Regions from separate parts of the Streptomyces inhibens genome, predicted to be linked through region 2. Evidence: predicted binding sites of a transcription regulator. Region 2 holds the regulator's gene; the other holds the start of a gene.
What was found. The regulator HrcA, encoded in region 2, represses chaperone genes, less so after heat shock. The targets are predictions, from matches to a motif close to TTNGCACTCNGNNNNNCNGAGTGCNAA.

Region 1: groL (chaperonin GroEL) is a predicted target of HrcA. The motif match lies at 4,898-4,924, and genes of this name have one in related genera.

The regions. Positions count from the first base shown of each region.
Region 1 covers NZ_CP084681.1:5,898,427-5,906,817, forward strand. Annotated here, with positions in the region: gene KI385_RS26945 (alpha,alpha-trehalose-phosphate synthase (UDP-forming)) at 1-1,068, opposite strand, end outside; gene KI385_RS26950 (glucosyl-3-phosphoglycerate synthase) at 1,118-2,080, opposite strand; SAM riboswitch class I at 2,253-2,414, shown strand; gene thrC (threonine synthase) at 2,432-3,715, shown strand; gene KI385_RS26960 (MoaD/ThiS family protein) at 3,798-4,076, shown strand; gene KI385_RS26965 (cold-shock protein) at 4,499-4,702, shown strand; gene groL (chaperonin GroEL) at 5,054-6,676, shown strand; gene KI385_RS26975 (DUF998 domain-containing protein) at 6,995-7,693, shown strand; gene KI385_RS26980 (hypothetical protein) at 7,747-8,112, shown strand; gene KI385_RS26985 (winged helix DNA-binding domain-containing protein) at 8,121-8,391, opposite strand, start outside.
Region 2 covers NZ_CP084681.1:3,480,646-3,489,036, reverse strand. Annotated here, with positions in the region: gene hemW (radical SAM family heme chaperone HemW) at 1-14, shown strand, start outside; gene KI385_RS16070 (Uma2 family endonuclease) at 113-691, shown strand; gene KI385_RS16065 (DUF3097 domain-containing protein) at 669-1,502, opposite strand; gene KI385_RS16060 (MBL fold metallo-hydrolase) at 1,546-2,280, opposite strand; gene hrcA (heat-inducible transcriptional repressor HrcA) at 2,477-3,493, shown strand; gene dnaJ (molecular chaperone DnaJ) at 3,494-4,630, shown strand; gene KI385_RS16045 (nitronate monooxygenase) at 4,740-5,828, shown strand; gene KI385_RS16040 (16S rRNA (uracil(1498)-N(3))-methyltransferase) at 5,825-6,568, shown strand; gene KI385_RS16035 (hypothetical protein) at 6,680-8,391, opposite strand, start outside.

The DNA.
Region 1 (8,391 bases), 2.4 Mb from region 2:
CGGCGTGCCGTACTCGGAGTTGATCTCCTCGGCCACCCGCCCGACCTCCGCCGTGTACTCCCGGTACACGGCCAGGTCCTGGCGCGACGGATAGGCGAAGGCCACATGCACCACGCGCTCGCGCCATGACGGGTGGTCCACCAGGAGCTGACGGTAGGCCAGCAGCCCCCGGACGATGTTCTTCGACAGCTCGGTGCGGTCCACCCGGACGATGGTCCTGCGGGGCGCGCCGTCGGGATCCGTACCGATCTGCTCGCGCAGGGTGGCCTGGCGCTCGTCGACATCCGCCCGCCGCGACCGCTCCCGCAGGAACTCGGCGTCCGCGCCGAGCCCGTGGACGGCGATCCGGGTGTTCCCCGTGCCGCCGACCACCGCGGCGCAGCATCCGGCGAAGGCGTCCGCCCAGCGGTGCGTGAGGAACCCGAGTTGGTCGGCGCCCAGCATCCCCCGCAGCAGCTGCTCGGCGATGTCGTCCGGCAGTATCCGGAAGTACTCCGGCGGCGCCCACGGAGTGTGCGAGAAATGGGAGATTCGTACGTCGGGCCGCAGCTCCCGCAGCATGCCCGGCACCAGGGCCAGGTGGTAGTCCTGCACCAGCACCGCGGCGCCCTCGGCGGCCTCGTCGGTGAGCGCCTGGGCGAAGGCGCGGTTGTAGGCCTCGTACGACGACCACTGCGTCCGGAATTCCGCGCCGAAGGCCGGCTCCAGCGGCGTCTGGTACAGCATGTGGTGGACGAACCACAGCACGGAGTTCGCGATGCCGTTGTAGGCGGCGGCATACACCTCGGCCGGAATGTCCAGCATCCGGACGCGCTGTCCGCCGGTGTCGCCGGGATGCAGCGCACCACCCGTCTGCCGTACGGCCTCCCGGTCGCCGTCACCGAGCGCGGCACACACCCACACCGCGTCCGTGTCGGGCCCGATGGCCGACAGCCCGGAGACCAGCCCGCCACCGCCGCGCTTGGCGGTCAGCGCGCCGTCCTCCCCCAGGGCGTAAGAGACCGGACCGCGATTGGAGGCGACAAGAACCTCGGCACCTGTCTGGACCGCACTGCGCTCGGAGACCATGTCGCGACATTAACCCGCCACCGATCCGCGCAAACGTACGGAGCGCCGGTCAGGCCGCGCGTCGCGCCGCGTACTCCGGAATTTCGGCCATCGGGGGCCGCTCCTCGGTGTCCACGTCCGTCGTGCGCGGCACGAAGCCCTGCTCGCCGCGGTCGAACTGGGTGAGCCGGGGCCGCACCAAGTGGCCGCGGGCCAACCGTAGTTGGGCGGTCCGGTAGATCGCGGCGGCCATCCGGCCCAGCGCCTGGCCGCCCTGGTGGCGGTGCTTGCGCACGCCGACGTCCACCTGGGCGAGTGCGTCCAGACCAACAGTGTGCAGCGCGTCGACCAGCAGCCCGAGCTCCACGCCGTAGCCGACCGGGAACGGCAGCCGCTCCAGGAGGGAGCGGCGGGCCGCGTACTCGCCGCCCAGGGGCTGGACGAAGCCGGCCAGCTGCGGCCAGTGCAGATTGAGGAGCGGGCGGGCGACCAGCTCGGTGACCCGGCCGCCCTGCCCGGCGCCGGAGCCGGCACCGCCGGTCTCCAGGGGACGGTCGTACATCGCCTTGACGAATTGGATGTCCGGATCCGTCAGCAGCGGCCCGATGATCCCCGAGACGAAGGTGGACGAGAATTCGCGCAGGTCGGCGTCGATGAAGCAGATGATGTCGCCGCTGGTGGCCAGCAGTGAGCGCCACAGCACCTCGCCCTTGCCGGGCACCGCGGGCAGCCGCGGCAGCACGCTGTCGCGGTGGACGACCCGGGCGCCGGCCGCCGCCGCGACCTCGGCGGTGCGGTCCGTGGAGCCGGAGTCCAGCACCACCAGCTCGTCGACGAGCGGGACCGCGTCGGTCATCAGCTCCTCGCGGATGACCGTGACGATCGCCCCGACGGTGGCTTCCTCGTCGAGCGCGGGCAGTACGACGCTGACCGTACGGCCCGTCTGGCGCTTGGCCTCCACCAGCTGCCCCAGGGGACGGTCCGCGGCGGACCAGGAGCGGCTGCTGAGCCAGCGCTCCACCTCTTCCAGCACGTCTACGACTCCTCGGTGGCCGCCGTATCAGCGGCCCGTGTGATCCATCTCGCGGTTCGGACGACTATCTCAACTGTCAGTGCCTTCGGTTACAGTCTTGAACAACGCGGATGACCGTCGCATGTCGGGGTCGCCGCCGCACAAACGCCTGGGTTTCGTCCCAGTGCCATACCGCTCATCCAGAGGGGCAGAGGGATACGGCCCGTTGAAGCCCCGGCAACCCTCCAGCCGGTCTTGCCGCCAGGACGCAAAACGTCCCGCGTGCGCGAGGCTCCCGGCTAGGGAAGGTGCCAAATCCGTCTCGTGGCGAGATGCGCCGCGAGGAAGATGAGGAGAAAGGGCCTCGCCTCCATGGCTGTGCAAGTCACCGAAACCACTCCCGCCGTCGCTCTGGGTCCTGCCGTCGCGCTCTCCTGCCGCGAGTGCGGAACGCGCTTCGACCTCGGTCCGATCTTCGCGTGCCAGGAATGTTTCGGGCCGCTCGAAGTCGCCTACGACCTGCCGAGCGGCGATCCCGAGAGCCTGCGGAAGCAGATCGAGGCCGGCCCGAACAACATCTGGCGCTACGCCCCGCTGCTGCCCGTCCCCACCGACGTGGCCGACAAGCCCAATCTGAACCCGGGCTTCACCAAGCTCGTCAAGGCCGACAACCTCGCCCGTGAGCTGGGCGTCACCGGCGGTCTGTACGTCAAGGACGACTCCGGCAACCCGACGCACTCCTTCAAGGACCGCGTCGTCGCGATCGCCGTCGAGGCCGCCCGCGCCTTCGGCTTCACCACCCTCTCCTGCTCCTCCACCGGCAACCTCGCCGGTGCGGTCGGCGCCGCGGCCCGCCGCGCCGGTTTCAAGTCCTGCGTCTTCATCCCGCACGACCTGGAGGCCGGAAAGGTCGTCATGGCCGCGGTCTACGGCGGCGACCTGGTGGGCATCGAGGGCAACTACGACGACGTCAACCGCTTCTGCTCGGAGCTCATCGGCGACCCGCTCGGTGAGGGCTGGGGCTTCGTCAACGTCAATCTGCGTCCGTACTACGGCGAGGGTTCCAAGACCCTCGCGTACGAGATCTGCGAGCAGCTCGGCTGGCAGCTCCCGGACCAGATCGTCATCCCGATCGCGTCCGGCTCGCAGCTGACGAAGATCGACAAGGGGCTCAAGGAGCTGATCGCCCTCGGCCTGGTCGAGGACAAGCCCTACAAGATCTTCGGCGCCCAGGCGGAGGGCTGCTCGCCGGTGTCCACGGCCTTCAAGGCCGGGCACGACGTCGTCCGCCCGCAGAAGCCGAACACCATCGCCAAGTCGCTGGCCATCGGCAACCCGGCCGACGGGCCGTATGTGCTCGACATCGCGCGCCGTACGGGCGGTGCGGTGGAGGATGTCAACGACGAGCAGGTCGTGGACGCGATCAAGCTGCTGGCCAGGACCGAGGGCATCTTCGCGGAGACCGCGGGCGGAGTGACCGTCGGCGTGACCAAGAAGCTCATCGAGGACGGTCTGCTCGACCCCACCCTGACCACCGTCATCCTCAACACCGGTGACGGCCTCAAGACGCTTGACGCCGTCGCCCCGACCTCCGGGCCCACGGCCACCATCCGTCCGGACCTGGACGCGTTCCGCGCGGCCGGCCTGGCCGGCTGAGGCCGCCGGCCGGTCCGCGCACGAGGCCGCGCCGCAGCCCCGAACCCGTACTCCGTAACCCCTGTCCCCGGAAGGCAGAACCATGAGCGTCAAGGTCCGCATCCCCACCATCCTCCGCACGTACACCGGCGGCGAGGCCGAGGTCACCGCCGAGGGCGCGACCCTCTCCGAGGTGATCGCCGACCTGGAGAAGAACCACCAGGGCATCGCGGCCCGTGTACTGGACGACGCCGGCAAGCTGCGCCGTTTCGTGAATGTGTACGTCAATGACGATGATGTGCGCTTCGAGCAGGGCCTGGAGACGCCGACTCCGAACGGCGCGGGTATCTCGATCATTCCGGCGGTCGCCGGCGGGTGCTAATTTGCGCCATCTCTTCACCTTCTTGACCGGAATTGCCCCGTCCATTGAAATCGGACGGGGCAATTCCGTTTAGTGAAAGGGGATACCATTGGGGCGATCCCCCTCCGCATATCTCCGCGCGCGTGCCGAACGCATATGAGAACGGGGAGAGTTGTGTCCAAAGTGTGGGCGGCATTTGTCGCTTAGGTGCGCTATGCCTGGCCCGACTTGCCCCGGAGAACCGGGACTTCAGCGGATATTGCCGATTCTCCGACGCCAGAATTCTCGTCCGATTGACCTGTTGCGCTGGGCATCTGTGCAGATACATTCAGCGGCGGTCGACGCGTTCCGGCGCACACCCCACGGGCCTTTCGCGGGGTGAGGTCTGACCCGGGTCCGCGGAGTGCGGTCCTGCGCAAGGGCCAGTAATAGGGGAGTTAGGCATGGCTCAGGGCACCGTCAAGTGGTTCAACGCGGAGAAGGGGTACGGCTTCATCGCGGTCGACGGTGGTGCGGATGTTTTCGTCCACTACAGCGCGATTCAGATGGACGGCTACCGCACCCTTGAGGAGGGCCAGCGGGTCGAGTTCGAGATCTCGCAGGGCCAGAAGGGGCCGCAGGCGGACATGGTCCGGGTGGCCGGCTGAGGCGCCGACCGACTGCTGCGTGGTGAAGGCCCGTATCCCAGAGGGGATACGGGCCTTCTGCTGTCTTCCGCCGTCCTCCGCGCGGGGGGTGCCGGCCCAAGCCGCTTGCGCCCTCCCGTCGCCCGACCGCCACCCCTAAAGGGGGCTCCTTGTGGAGCCGCTTGCACTCTCGGGGGTCGAGTGCTAATCATTGCGTTAGCACTCTCCCAGTGAGAGTGACAGAACTTGGATCGGGTCAGTGAGGTCCGCAGGCCGAGTGGGGCAAGGAACCACAAGGGTTGCAGGCCGTCCGTCGCGGGCACCGGCGCGGTCCACGAAGAACGCCACCCCTGTCCGGGAGGACCACTTCACATGGCCAAGATCATCGCGTTCGACGAGGAGGCACGGCGCGGTCTCGAGCGCGGGATGAACCAGCTCGCCGACGCCGTCAAGGTCACCCTCGGCCCCAAGGGCCGCAACGTCGTCCTCGAGAAGAAGTGGGGCGCCCCCACGATCACCAACGATGGTGTTTCCATCGCCAAGGAGATCGAGCTCGAGGACCCGTACGAGAAGATCGGCGCCGAGCTGGTCAAGGAGGTCGCGAAGAAGACGGACGACGTCGCCGGTGACGGCACGACGACCGCGACCGTCCTGGCCCAGGCTCTGGTCCGCGAGGGCCTGCGCAACGTAGCCGCCGGCGCCAACCCGATGGCTCTCAAGCGCGGCATCGAGCGCGCCGTCGAGGCTGTCTCCGCCGCCCTGCTGGAGCAGGCCAAGGACGTGGAGACCAAGGAGCAGATCGCTTCGACCGCCTCCATCTCCGCCGCCGACACCCAGATCGGCGAGCTCATCGCCGAGGCCATGGACAAGGTCGGCAAGGAAGGCGTCATCACCGTCGAGGAGTCCCAGACCTTCGGTCTGGAGCTGGAGCTCACCGAGGGTATGCGCTTCGACAAGGGCTACATCTCGGCGTACTTCGCCACCGACATGGAGCGTATGGAGGCGTCGCTCGACGACCCGTACATCCTCATCGTCAACTCCAAGATCGGCAACGTGAAGGACCTGCTGCCGCTCCTGGAGAAGGTCATGCAGTCCGGCAAGCCGCTGCTGATCATCGCCGAGGACGTCGAGGGCGAGGCCCTGTCGACCCTGGTCGTCAACAAGATCCGTGGCACCTTCAAGTCCGTCGCCGTCAAGGCTCCGGGCTTCGGTGACCGCCGCAAGGCCATGCTCGGCGACATCGCCATCCTCACCGGTGGCACCGTCATCTCCGAGGAGGTCGGCCTCAAGCTGGAGAACGCCGGTCTCGACCTGCTGGGCCGCGCCCGCAAGGTCGTCATCACCAAGGACGAGACCACCATCGTCGACGGTGCCGGCGACAGCGACCAGGTCCAGGGCCGCGTCAACCAGATCCGCGCCGAGATCGAGAACTCCGACTCGGACTACGACCGCGAGAAGCTCCAGGAGCGTCTGGCGAAGCTGGCCGGCGGCGTGGCCGTCATCAAGGCCGGTGCCGCCACCGAGGTCGAGCTCAAGGAGCGCAAGCACCGCATCGAGGACGCCGTTCGCAACGCGAAGGCGGCCGTCGAGGAGGGCATCGTCGCCGGCGGTGGCGTCGCCCTGCTCCAGGCTTCCTCGGTCTTCGAGAAGCTCGAGCTCGAGGGTGACGAGGCCACCGGTGCCGCCGCTGTGAAGCTGGCCCTGGAGGCCCCGCTGAAGCAGATCTCCGTCAACGGCGGCCTTGAGGGCGGCGTTGTCGTGGAGAAGGTGCGCAACCTGCCCGTCGGCCACGGCCTGAACGCCGCGACCGGTGAGTACGTCGACATGATCGCCGAAGGCATCATCGACCCGGCGAAGGTGACCCGCTCTGCGCTGCAGAACGCCGCCTCCATCGCCGCGCTCTTCCTCACCACCGAGGCCGTCATCGCCGACAAGCCGGAGAAGGCCGCCGCGGCCGCTCCGGGCGGTATGCCGGGCGGTGACATGGACTTCTGATCCTCTGGATCAGAGCGCTGATCCTCCGGGATCACACGTCCACACGTTCGTCGGGGCGGCACCCTCCTCCCAGGGGGTGCCGCCCCGACGGCGTTCTCCGTGCCTTCGGCGTGCCCCGGCGGGGCGCGCCGCCGACCGCGTAATGATGACGATGACGTTGTGCCGACTCCGATGTGGACGGCAGGCGGCCGGTCATCAATGTGGATCTTGGGGTGGATGCACCCTGCGCGATCAAGGCGATGGGGTGTTCGTACGAACCGGGGCACGCAGGGACACGACCGGGCCGCACAGGGGCGCCGGCGCGTCGCGGCGCTCCTGTTGGCCGCGGCCGCGTTGCTCTACAACGGCTGGCTCCTGGAGTTCGTGCTGCCGACGGGCCTGGATCCGCGCCACTCCTACGTCAGCGAGTTGTACGCCGCCGACCAGCCGTTGCGATGGCTCTTCGGCGGGATCGAGAGCGTCTGCGCCGTGCTGGTGGGCGGGGGAGCGCTGCTGGCGGGCGGCGCGGCGTCCGGCATCCGGTCGCGGACGGGCATCCGGTCGCGGGCGGACTGGTGGGCGCGGTCCGGCTGGTGGGCCTTGCTCGGCCTCGCGTTGTCCTCGCTGGCCGATGTCTACCTGCCCATGCGCTGCGCGCCCTCGGTGGAACCCGGATGCGAGGCCGTACACCCCTGGCACACGGCCACCAGCGCACTCGCCCACTTCTTCGTCTTCGCCTCGATGGCCCTGCTCGGCCGGGCGGCCGCGACCGACGCGCCCCGTATGCCGCTGATCCGCCGCTGGGGGACATGGGTGCTGGCGCCGGCGCTGCCGACCGCCGTGTGCACGGTGGGCCCGCTGATCGGCCGGCCCGGCTGGCACGGCATCCCGCAACGGGCCCATCTGACACTGGTGGGCGTGTGGTTCGCGCTGCTGGCCGCCGAACTGGCCGGCTCGTCCCGGCAAACGGCCCGAGGACCGGGGGCGGGGCGCGAGCGGGTCCCAGAGGTGGCGCAGCCCGCCGCCGACGGCGGCTGAGCCGGCCCGGTTTCGTCCGCTCGTGGTCCTGGCCTTGGTGCGATGATGCGTTCGTGGTGACAGACGCACAGTGGAGTCGGATTCGGGAAGGCTTGCGCTTCGGGCAGGTGGTTGAAGGCACTGTCGTGAGGGTGCCCCGTCCCGGTGCGATCGGGATCTTTGTGGACATCGGCCTGAGCGTCGGAGGCTTCGTCGATGTCGTGCTGTTGCCCCACCGGAGCGAGTGCTGGCCGACCGAAGGCACGGTCACCGAATTCGAGATCTGGTGGGCCGACAGCCGGAAGCAGATCCGGTTGAAGCCGTCCGATCCTCAGTATCTGTGTGACGACTTCGCCGACTTCGTGGAACGCTTCCGGCCCAGTTGGCCATCCGACGTCGGGTGTGCGGTTCTGGCCCCGGGGGCCTCCGACGCCGGATGAGCTGCCCCTCAGTCCCCGGGGAGCAACCGGGACTCGGCGCTCGGCAGCTTGCTCCACCAGTGGTCGTAACGGCGGTAGACCTCCGGTTCGCGGTCGGCGAGGAACGCCGTCAGCGACCGGGCCTCGGCGGCGAGCTCCTCCCAGACCTCGTCCGGTAGACGGTGGAAGGCGGTTGCCTCGATTCCCCCCTCGGCCGGGCGCCATACGCCGACGACGTACCCGTCGACCAGCAGGGTCGGCAGCACGTCACCGTTCCTGCGGGTGACGAGCGTGCGGTGG
Region 2 (8,391 bases):
ATTTGGTGGACTGACCTCGAACGAGTGAACCCATGCGAAGGCCCTGCGCCCCTGCCTAGGCTGTTCCTAGCCTGTGCCGTATACACGGCGACAGGAAACGGAGGCCATGGAGATGACCGCTGTGGATGAACGCCGGATGACGGAGCTCTTCGAGAACCTTGAGGTTCCTGAGGGCATCAAGATTGAGCTCCTCCGGGGGGAAATCGTGATGATGGCGGGGCCGGATCTGGTCCATAACCTGATCGTCGAGGAGGTCTGCGACCAGATTCCGCGTCAGAAGTGGCACAGGCTTCAGACGCAGGACATCGACGTTCTGAGCGAGATCAGCGAGCCCCAGCCCGACCTCGTGGTCCTGGAGCGTGATACCGCACCGGAGTCCGGGCGGCTCATGCCGTCCGGAGTGGTCACCATGCTCGTCGAGGTCGTCTCCAAGACCAGCGTCGACCGCGACTACGGGCTCAAGCGCAGCATCTACGCCGCAGGTAAGGTGCCCGCGTATTTGATCATCGACCCCGTCATGGCACAGTGCGTTCTGCTCACCGAGCCGTTCGGTAGCGGCCAGGAGGCCGACTACGCAGTGCAGCGGATCACCAAATTCGGCGACCCGGTGCCGCTGGAGCTGCTCGGGATTGATCTGGACACCACCGAGTTCGGAACCCTCAAGGGCGTCAGGCCGCACCGCCGGCCGTAACAAAGTCGATCAACTCCTCCACCCTCCCCAGCAACGCCGGCTCCAGGTCCTTGTAGGACCGCACGCACGACAGGATCCGCTGCCAGGCCGCGCCCGTGTTCTCCGGCCAGCCCAGCGCCCGGCACACCCCCGTCTTCCAGTCCTGGCCGTGCGGAACGGTCGGCCACGCCGCAATCCCGACCGAGGACGGCTTCACCGCCTCCCACACGTCGATGTACGGGTGGCCGACGACCAGCGCATGATCACCGGTCACCTCGGCGGCGATACGGGACTCCTTCGAGCCGGGCACGAGATGGTCGACCAGGACGCCGAGGCGGGCATCCGGGCCGGGGGAGAAGCCACGGACGATCGCCGGGAGGTCGTCGATGCCCTCCAGGTATTCCACGACGACGCCCTCGATGCGCAGATCGTCGCCCCACACCCGCTCGACCAGTTCGGCGTCGTGCCGGCCTTCCACATAGATACGCCCGGCGCGTGCGACCCGGGCGCGGGCGCCGGGGACGGCGAGTGAGCCGGATGCCGTACGGGCGGGGCCGCTCGACGCCGGCCGGTTCTGCGGGCGTACGAGGGTGACGACCTTGCCCTCCAGGAGGAAGCCGCGCGGGGTCATCGGGAAGACGCGGTGCTTGCCGAAGCGGTCCTCCAGGGTGACCGTCGGGCCCTCGGCCGTCTTCTCGCAGCGGATCACGGCGCCGCAGAAGCCCGAGCCGACCTCCTCGACGACCAGATCGGGGTCGGCCGGTACCTCAGGGGCGGGGCGCTGCTTCTTCCAGGCAGGAGTGAGGTCGGGGCTGTAGCGCTTGCTGTGCATGGGGGCCTGTCTGTCCGGGGAGTGGGCGGGGGCAGGAGGGGGGTCAGGAAGGGGTGACGCCGAAGCGGGTGGCGAGGGCGTCGCGCTGGGCGCGGACGAAGCGGGCGTCCACCACGGCGCCGTGGCCGGGGACGTACACCGCGTCCTCGCCGCCGAGGGCGAGCAGCCGGTCCAGGGCGGCGGGCCACTGCTGCGGCAGTGCGTCCGGGCCCGCGCTGGGCTCGCCGGACTCCTCCACCAGGTCGCCGCAGAAGACGATCTCCGGGGTGCCGTGCTTGCCGGGCACCAGGACGGCCAGATCGTGGGCGGTGTGACCGGGGCCGACGTTGGCGAGCAGCACCTGCCGGTCGCCGAGGTCGACGGTCAGCTGGCCGTGTACGTGGTGGTGCGGGGCGACGAGCAGGTCGGTGGCCTCGGCCGCGGCGTCCCGGTCGACGCCGTGCCGCGTCGCGTCGTGCCGCAGCTCGTCCTTGCCGCGGCGCAGCAGGTCACCGAGGCCGGCCGCGCCGAACACCTCGACGCCCGCGAAGGCGGCGGTGCCCAGCACATGATCGAAGTGTGGATGGGTGAGCGCGACATGCGTCACTTCCCGGCCGAGCACGCCGCGGATCGCGCGGCGCAGATCCGCGCCGTCGCGGATGGTCGCCCCGGTATCGACGATCATGACGCCGGTCGCACCGGCGATCACGCCGATCGTCTCGTCCCAGCCCGGCATCCGGCGCCTGGCGACACCTTCACCGAGCCCTTCCCAGCCGGCCTCTTCCCAAGCAGTGTGCATACCGAGACGCTAGCTCCATCGCGATAGCGTTGCCCGACAGATCGACCGAACACGGTCATCGGGTGAGTGCTCCGCGCGGCCGCCCTTGCCGTGGCCGTGCTACCCGGCCGTACACTGGCTCCGGGTCTGGCACTCGGCCCGGGTGAGTGCCAGGAAGAGACGAGACGGCGGGACGGCCGGACTGGAGGTGCGCGGGATGCTCAGTGAACGCAGGCTGGAGGTGCTGCGCGCCATCGTTCAGGACTATGTCGGAACGGAGGAGCCGGTCGGCTCCAAGGCGCTCACCGAACGCCATCAGCTGGGGGTCTCCCCGGCCACCATCCGTAACGACATGGCGGCGCTGGAGGATGAGGGATTCATCGCCCAGCCGCATACGAGCGCCGGGCGGATCCCGACCGACAAGGGCTACCGCCTCTTCGTCGACAAGCTGGCCGGCGTCAAGCCGCTGTCCAGCCCCGAGCGGCGGGCGATCCAGAATTTCCTGGACGGCGCCGTCGACCTCGACGATGTCGTCGGCCGCACGGTCCGGCTGCTGGCGCAGCTGACCCGGCAGGTCGCGGTCGTGCAGTACCCGTCCCTGACGCGGTCCACGGTCCGCCATGTCGAGCTGCTGGCGCTGGCCCCGGCGCGGGTGATGCTCGTACTCATCACGGACACCGGGCGGGTCGAGCAGCGGCTCATCGACTGCCAGACGCCGTTCGGTGAGACGTCCCTGGCGGATCTGCGAGCACGGCTCAACAGCCGGGTCGTGGGGCGCCGGTTCGCGGATGTTCCGCAGTTGGTGCAGGATCTCCCGGAGTCCTTCGAGCAGGACGACCGCGGCACGGTCTCGACAGTGCTGTCGGTGTTGCTGGAGACTTTGGTGGAGGAGACCGAAGAGCGGCTGATGATCGGCGGTACCGCCAATCTCACGCGCTTCGGGCACGATTTCCCACTGACCATCCGGCCGGTGCTGGAGGCTCTTGAGGAGCATGTGGTGCTGCTCAAGCTGCTCGGGGAGGCCAAGGACTCGGGCATGACCGTACGTATCGGGCATGAGAATGCCCATGAAGGCCTGACGTCCACATCGGTCGTCGCGGTCGGCTACGGTTCGGGCGACGAGGCAGTCGCCAAACTCGGCGTGGTCGGACCGACCCGCATGGACTACCCCGGAACGATGGGAGCGGTACGCGCAGTGGCACGTTACGTCGGACAAATCCTCGCGGAGTCGTAAGTGGCCACGGATTACTACTCGGTCCTCGGTGTCGGCCGCGATGCCTCGCAGGACCAGATCAAGAAGGCCTTCCGTCGGCTGGCGCGCGAGCTGCACCCGGACGTGAACCCGGATCCCAAGACCCAGGAGCGGTTCAAGGAGATCAACGCCGCTTACGAGGTCCTGTCGGATCCGCAGAAGAAGCAGGTCTACGACCTGGGCGGTGACCCCCTCTCGCAGGCGGGCGGCGGCGCGGGCGCGGGCGGCTTCGGTGCGGGCTTCGGCAACTTCTCCGACATCATGGACGCGTTCTTCGGCACGGCCTCGCAGCGCGGACCGCGCTCGCGCACCCGCCGTGGCCAGGACGCCATGATCCGGCTCGACATCGAGCTGAACGAAGCGGCCTTCGGCACGACCAAGGACATCCAGGTCGACACCGCCGTCGTGTGTACGACGTGCAGTGGCGAGGGCGCGGCGCCGGGCACCTCGGCGCAGACCTGTGACATGTGCCGCGGCCGCGGTGAGGTCTCGCAGGTCACCCGGTCCTTCCTCGGCCAGGTCATGACGTCCCGGCCGTGTCCGCAGTGCCAGGGCTTCGGCACGGTCGTGCCGACGCCGTGCCCCGAGTGCGCCGGCGACGGACGGATCCGGTCCCGCCGCACCCTGACGGTCAAGATCCCGGCCGGTGTCGACAACGGCACCCGCATCCAGCTCGCGGGCGAGGGCGAGGTCGGCCCCGGCGGCGGCCCCGCCGGTGATCTCTATGTCGAGATCCATGAGCTGCCGCACCCGGTCTTCCAGCGGCGCGGCGACGATCTGCACTGCACGGTCACCATCCCGATGACGGCGGCCTCACTGGGCACGAAGTGTCCGCTGGAGACGCTCGACGGGGTGGAGGAGATCGACGTCCGGCCCGGCACCCAGTCCGGTCAGTCGATCCCGCTGCACCAGCGCGGGGTGACGCATCTGCGCGGCGGCGGCCGTGGCGATCTCATCGTCCATGTCGAGGTGCAGACCCCGTCCAAGCTCGACCCCGAGCAGGAGGAGCTGCTGCGCCGACTGGCCAAGCTCCGCGGCGAGGAGCGGCCCACCGGGCAGTTTCAGCCGGGGCAGCAGGGGCTCTTCTCGCGCCTCAAGGACGCGTTCAACGGGCGGTAGACCGGACGCCGATGGCCCCGGGGATTGACCCCGGGAGGACGCCATACCGGGCGGTAGGTCGAGCCCGCCCGGGTTCGGGACGAGGCGGTGGGCGTGACACGATGTGCTCATGCCCACCGCACCGACCGATCTCTGCCGCTACCCGATCGTGCAGGCCCCGATGGCGGGAGGCGGCTCCGGACCCGAGCTTGCCGCCGCCGTCTGCGGCGCCGGCGGTCTCGGCTTCCTTGCCGCCGGTTACAAGACCGCCGACGGCATGTATCAGGAGATCAAACAGCTGCGCGGGCTGACCGACCGGCCCTTCGGTGTCAATCTCTTCATGCCGCAGCCCTCCCTGGCCGACAGCTCCGTCGTCGAGGTCTACCGCGAACAGCTCGCCGGCGAGGCCGCCTGGTACGAGACCGAGCTCGGTGACACCGACGGGCCCTCCGACGACAACTACGAGGCCAAGCTCGCGATCCTGCGGGAGGACCCGGTGCCGGTGGTCTCCTTCACCTTCGGCTGCCCCTCGCGCGCCGTCCTCGACGCCTTCGCCAAGGTCGGTACGTACACGGTCGTCACGGTCACCACGGCGGCCGAGGCGCAGGCCGCGCAGTGGTCGGGGGCGGACGCGGTGTGTGTGCAGGGCGTGGAGGCGGGCGGCCACCAGGGCACCCACCGGGACGATCCGCACGCGGACGGGACCGGCGCGGGGCTGGGGCTGCTGGCGCTGCTCGGCCAGGTCCGCGAGGCCGTGCAGATCCCGGTGATCGCCGCGGGCGGGCTGATGCGCGGGGCGCAGATCGCGGCGGTGCTGGCCGCCGGGGCGTCGATGGCGCAGCTGGGCACCGCCTTCCTCGCCACCCCCGAGTCGGGCGCCAATCCGCTGCACAAGCAGGCGCTGACCAACCCCCTGTTCACCCATACCGAGTTGACCCGGGCGTTCTCCGGGCGGCCGGCCCGCGGGCTGGTGAACCGCTTCATGCGCGAGCACGGCCCGTACGCGCCCGCCGCCTATCCCGCCGTCCACTACCTCACCTCCACCGTGCGCAAGGCCGCGGCCAAGGCGGGCGACGCGCAGGGCCTGAACCTCTGGGCGGGGCAGGGGCACCGGCTGGCGCGGGAGATGCCCGCCGGGCAGCTCGTGGAGGTCCTGGCGGCCGAACTCGACGCCGCGCGCGCCGCGTTGAACCTCCCTCACGCCGGCAGCGCCTCATGACCGCGCCGGTCTTCCTCGTCGACTCACTCGCGGACGTACGAGCCGGCGCCACGCTGACCCTGGACGGCCCCGAGGGCCGGCACGCGGTCTCGGTGCGCCGGCTGCGGGTCGGTGAAGAGGTGGTGCTGACGGACGGCCACGGGGCCGGCGCCCAGGGCACGGTCGCCGCCGTGGAGGGCAAGGACCGGCTCACCGTCGCGGTCGCGGAGCTGCGCACCGAGGACCCGCCGAACCCCACGATCACCGTTGTCCAGGCGCTGCCCAAGGGCGACCGGGGCGAGCTGGCCGTCGAGACGATGACCGAGACCGGTGTGGACGTCATCGTGCCCTGGCCGGCGGCGCGTTGCGTCACCCAGTGGAAGGGCGAGCGGGCCGCCAAATCGCTGGGCAAATGGCGCGCCACGGCCCGCGAGGCGGGCAAGCAGTCGCGCCGGCTGACCTTCCCCGAGGTCGCTGACCCGCTGACGACGAAGCAGGTGGCGGCGCTGCTCGCCGACGCCGACTTCGCGGCCGTCCTCCACGAGGAGGGCAGCTCCCCGCTCGCCACCGCCGAACTCCCCGCCACCGGCCGCATCGTGCTCGTCGTCGGGCCCGAGGGCGGCGTCTCCCCGGAGGAGCTCGCCGCCTTCGCCGAGGCCGGCGCCCAGCCCTACCGCCTCGGCCCGACCGTCCTGCGCACCTCCACGGCAGGCACCGCGGCGACGGCCCTCCTGCTGGGGCGCACGGGGCGCTGGAACTAGGGCCTGGCCGGCCCTGATCCACCGGACAGGCCCTGGAGCCTGTCGGGCGGACCATGGCCGACAGGGCCAAGAGTCTGTCGCGGGACCGCCCCGAAGGCCGTCCCGCGCCGCTCAGTCGGCCGGCCGCGCGATCGCGCCCGCCGTCGCGACCAGCTCCGTGAGGCTGCCGGCGAACGTCGGCAGAAGCCGGAGGCAGACCGTCCAGGCCTCGACGTCGGTGCCCAGATGCTCATCGGTCAGTGTGGCGGCGTACGCCCGCAGCTTCTGCCGGTCTTCTTGCCGGCCGGGGGAGTTGAGGGCGCGTATGAGGTGGGACAGGGCCGTCCGCGCGGGGGCCGAGCGGGTCAGCAGGTCCTCGGGGGTGAGCGCGCCGCGGTCGAGGGCCGGCTGGATGCACGAGTGGTGGTAGTGACTGTCCTCGGGGGTGTGGGCCAGGAGTTCCAGCAGCAGCTCGCGCGGGCAGTCGGCGCGCTCCGCGAGCGCCTCCGGGAGCCCGAGGGTCAGCTCGCCGGACCGGTACGCCTCCAGCAGCGCCGCCCAGGGGAGCGCGATGCCGTCGCCGGTCAGCTTGTGCGGCCGCTGGCCGGCGTCGTAGGCCGGGGTCGTGTTGAGGAACGCCACCAGCTTGGCCGGGTCCTCCTCGGCGGCCAGCCGGGCGCGCAGCCGCGCCAGGCCGTCGGGGGCGTCCAGGGCCTGCTCGGTCTGCCGGCGCAGGGTGACCGGGAGCCGGTCCATCGCCAGGATCTCGCGCACCGCGTCGGGCCCGCTGCGCTCCCATACAGCGATCAGCAGCCGCAGCCGGGCCGCCGGTACCCGGAGCTTCAGCCGCTCCATGATCTTGCGGGCCACGCCCAGGTCACCGGATTCCAGGCCCGCGACGAGCCAGTGCCGGTAATGGCCGAGGTTGACCTCGTCCAGCACCCGCAGCAGCTCGTCGGGGACGGTGCGGGTGCCACCGCCGCGCAGCCGGCCGGCGAGCATCCGCTCCCGCTCCTGCTGGTCGATGCGGCAGTGGAGGAAGAGAGCGGCGTCCACCCGCGGTTCGTCGAGATCGAGGAGGTGGGCGAGCTGTTCGGGGGAGAGGGAATCGGTGGAGGCCTGTGAGACCGGCGCCGACACACCATGGGCGGCCACCACCGCATCCCGGACGGCCGGGGCGGGATCGCCGTACACCAGGAGGTGCTGCACGGCCCGCGCGTCGAAGTGCGGTACGACGGCGATCTGCGCCTTCTGGGAGGCGCACTCGAAGAGGCGGAGGAACGCGGCCCGGGACGCCTCGGGGGCGGTTGCGGGGAACACCGCCTCCAGCGGATGCGGCCAGGTGGTGTTGCGCTTCTTGCGAGAGGTGGCCGAGGCGGCGTCGGCGATCAGCTCGGCGACGCTGCCCCGGGCGCGCCCCGTCCGCGCGTAGCACGTCAGCCAGTTGACCGGGTCCATGCCGAGCCGGTCGGCCAGGGCGGTGAGGGCCTTGCGGGTCGGCTCGTGGTCGTACGGCAGCGCACGGAGCACCTCGGCCGCCGGCGTCACTTCGGTCAGGACGCGGTCCACGGACAGCCGGCCCTCGCGGATGCCGCGCCCGAGAAACTCCTCGAAGTCCAGTGTGCCCGCCCGGGCCTCGGCCCCCACCAGCGCCTCGAAGGGCAGCTCGGCGGCGAGCCGCGCGGTGATCGCCGGGTGCTCGCGGAAGCTCTCCATGACCAGGTCGTGGGGGCAGCCCTCCCACCCGATGAGCCCGAGCAGCCGGTTGCCGCTCTGATATCTCGAGCCACGGCGGGTCTCCGTCCCCAAGGGCAGGCGGGCGTGCTCGCGCCGGACGAGCTCCC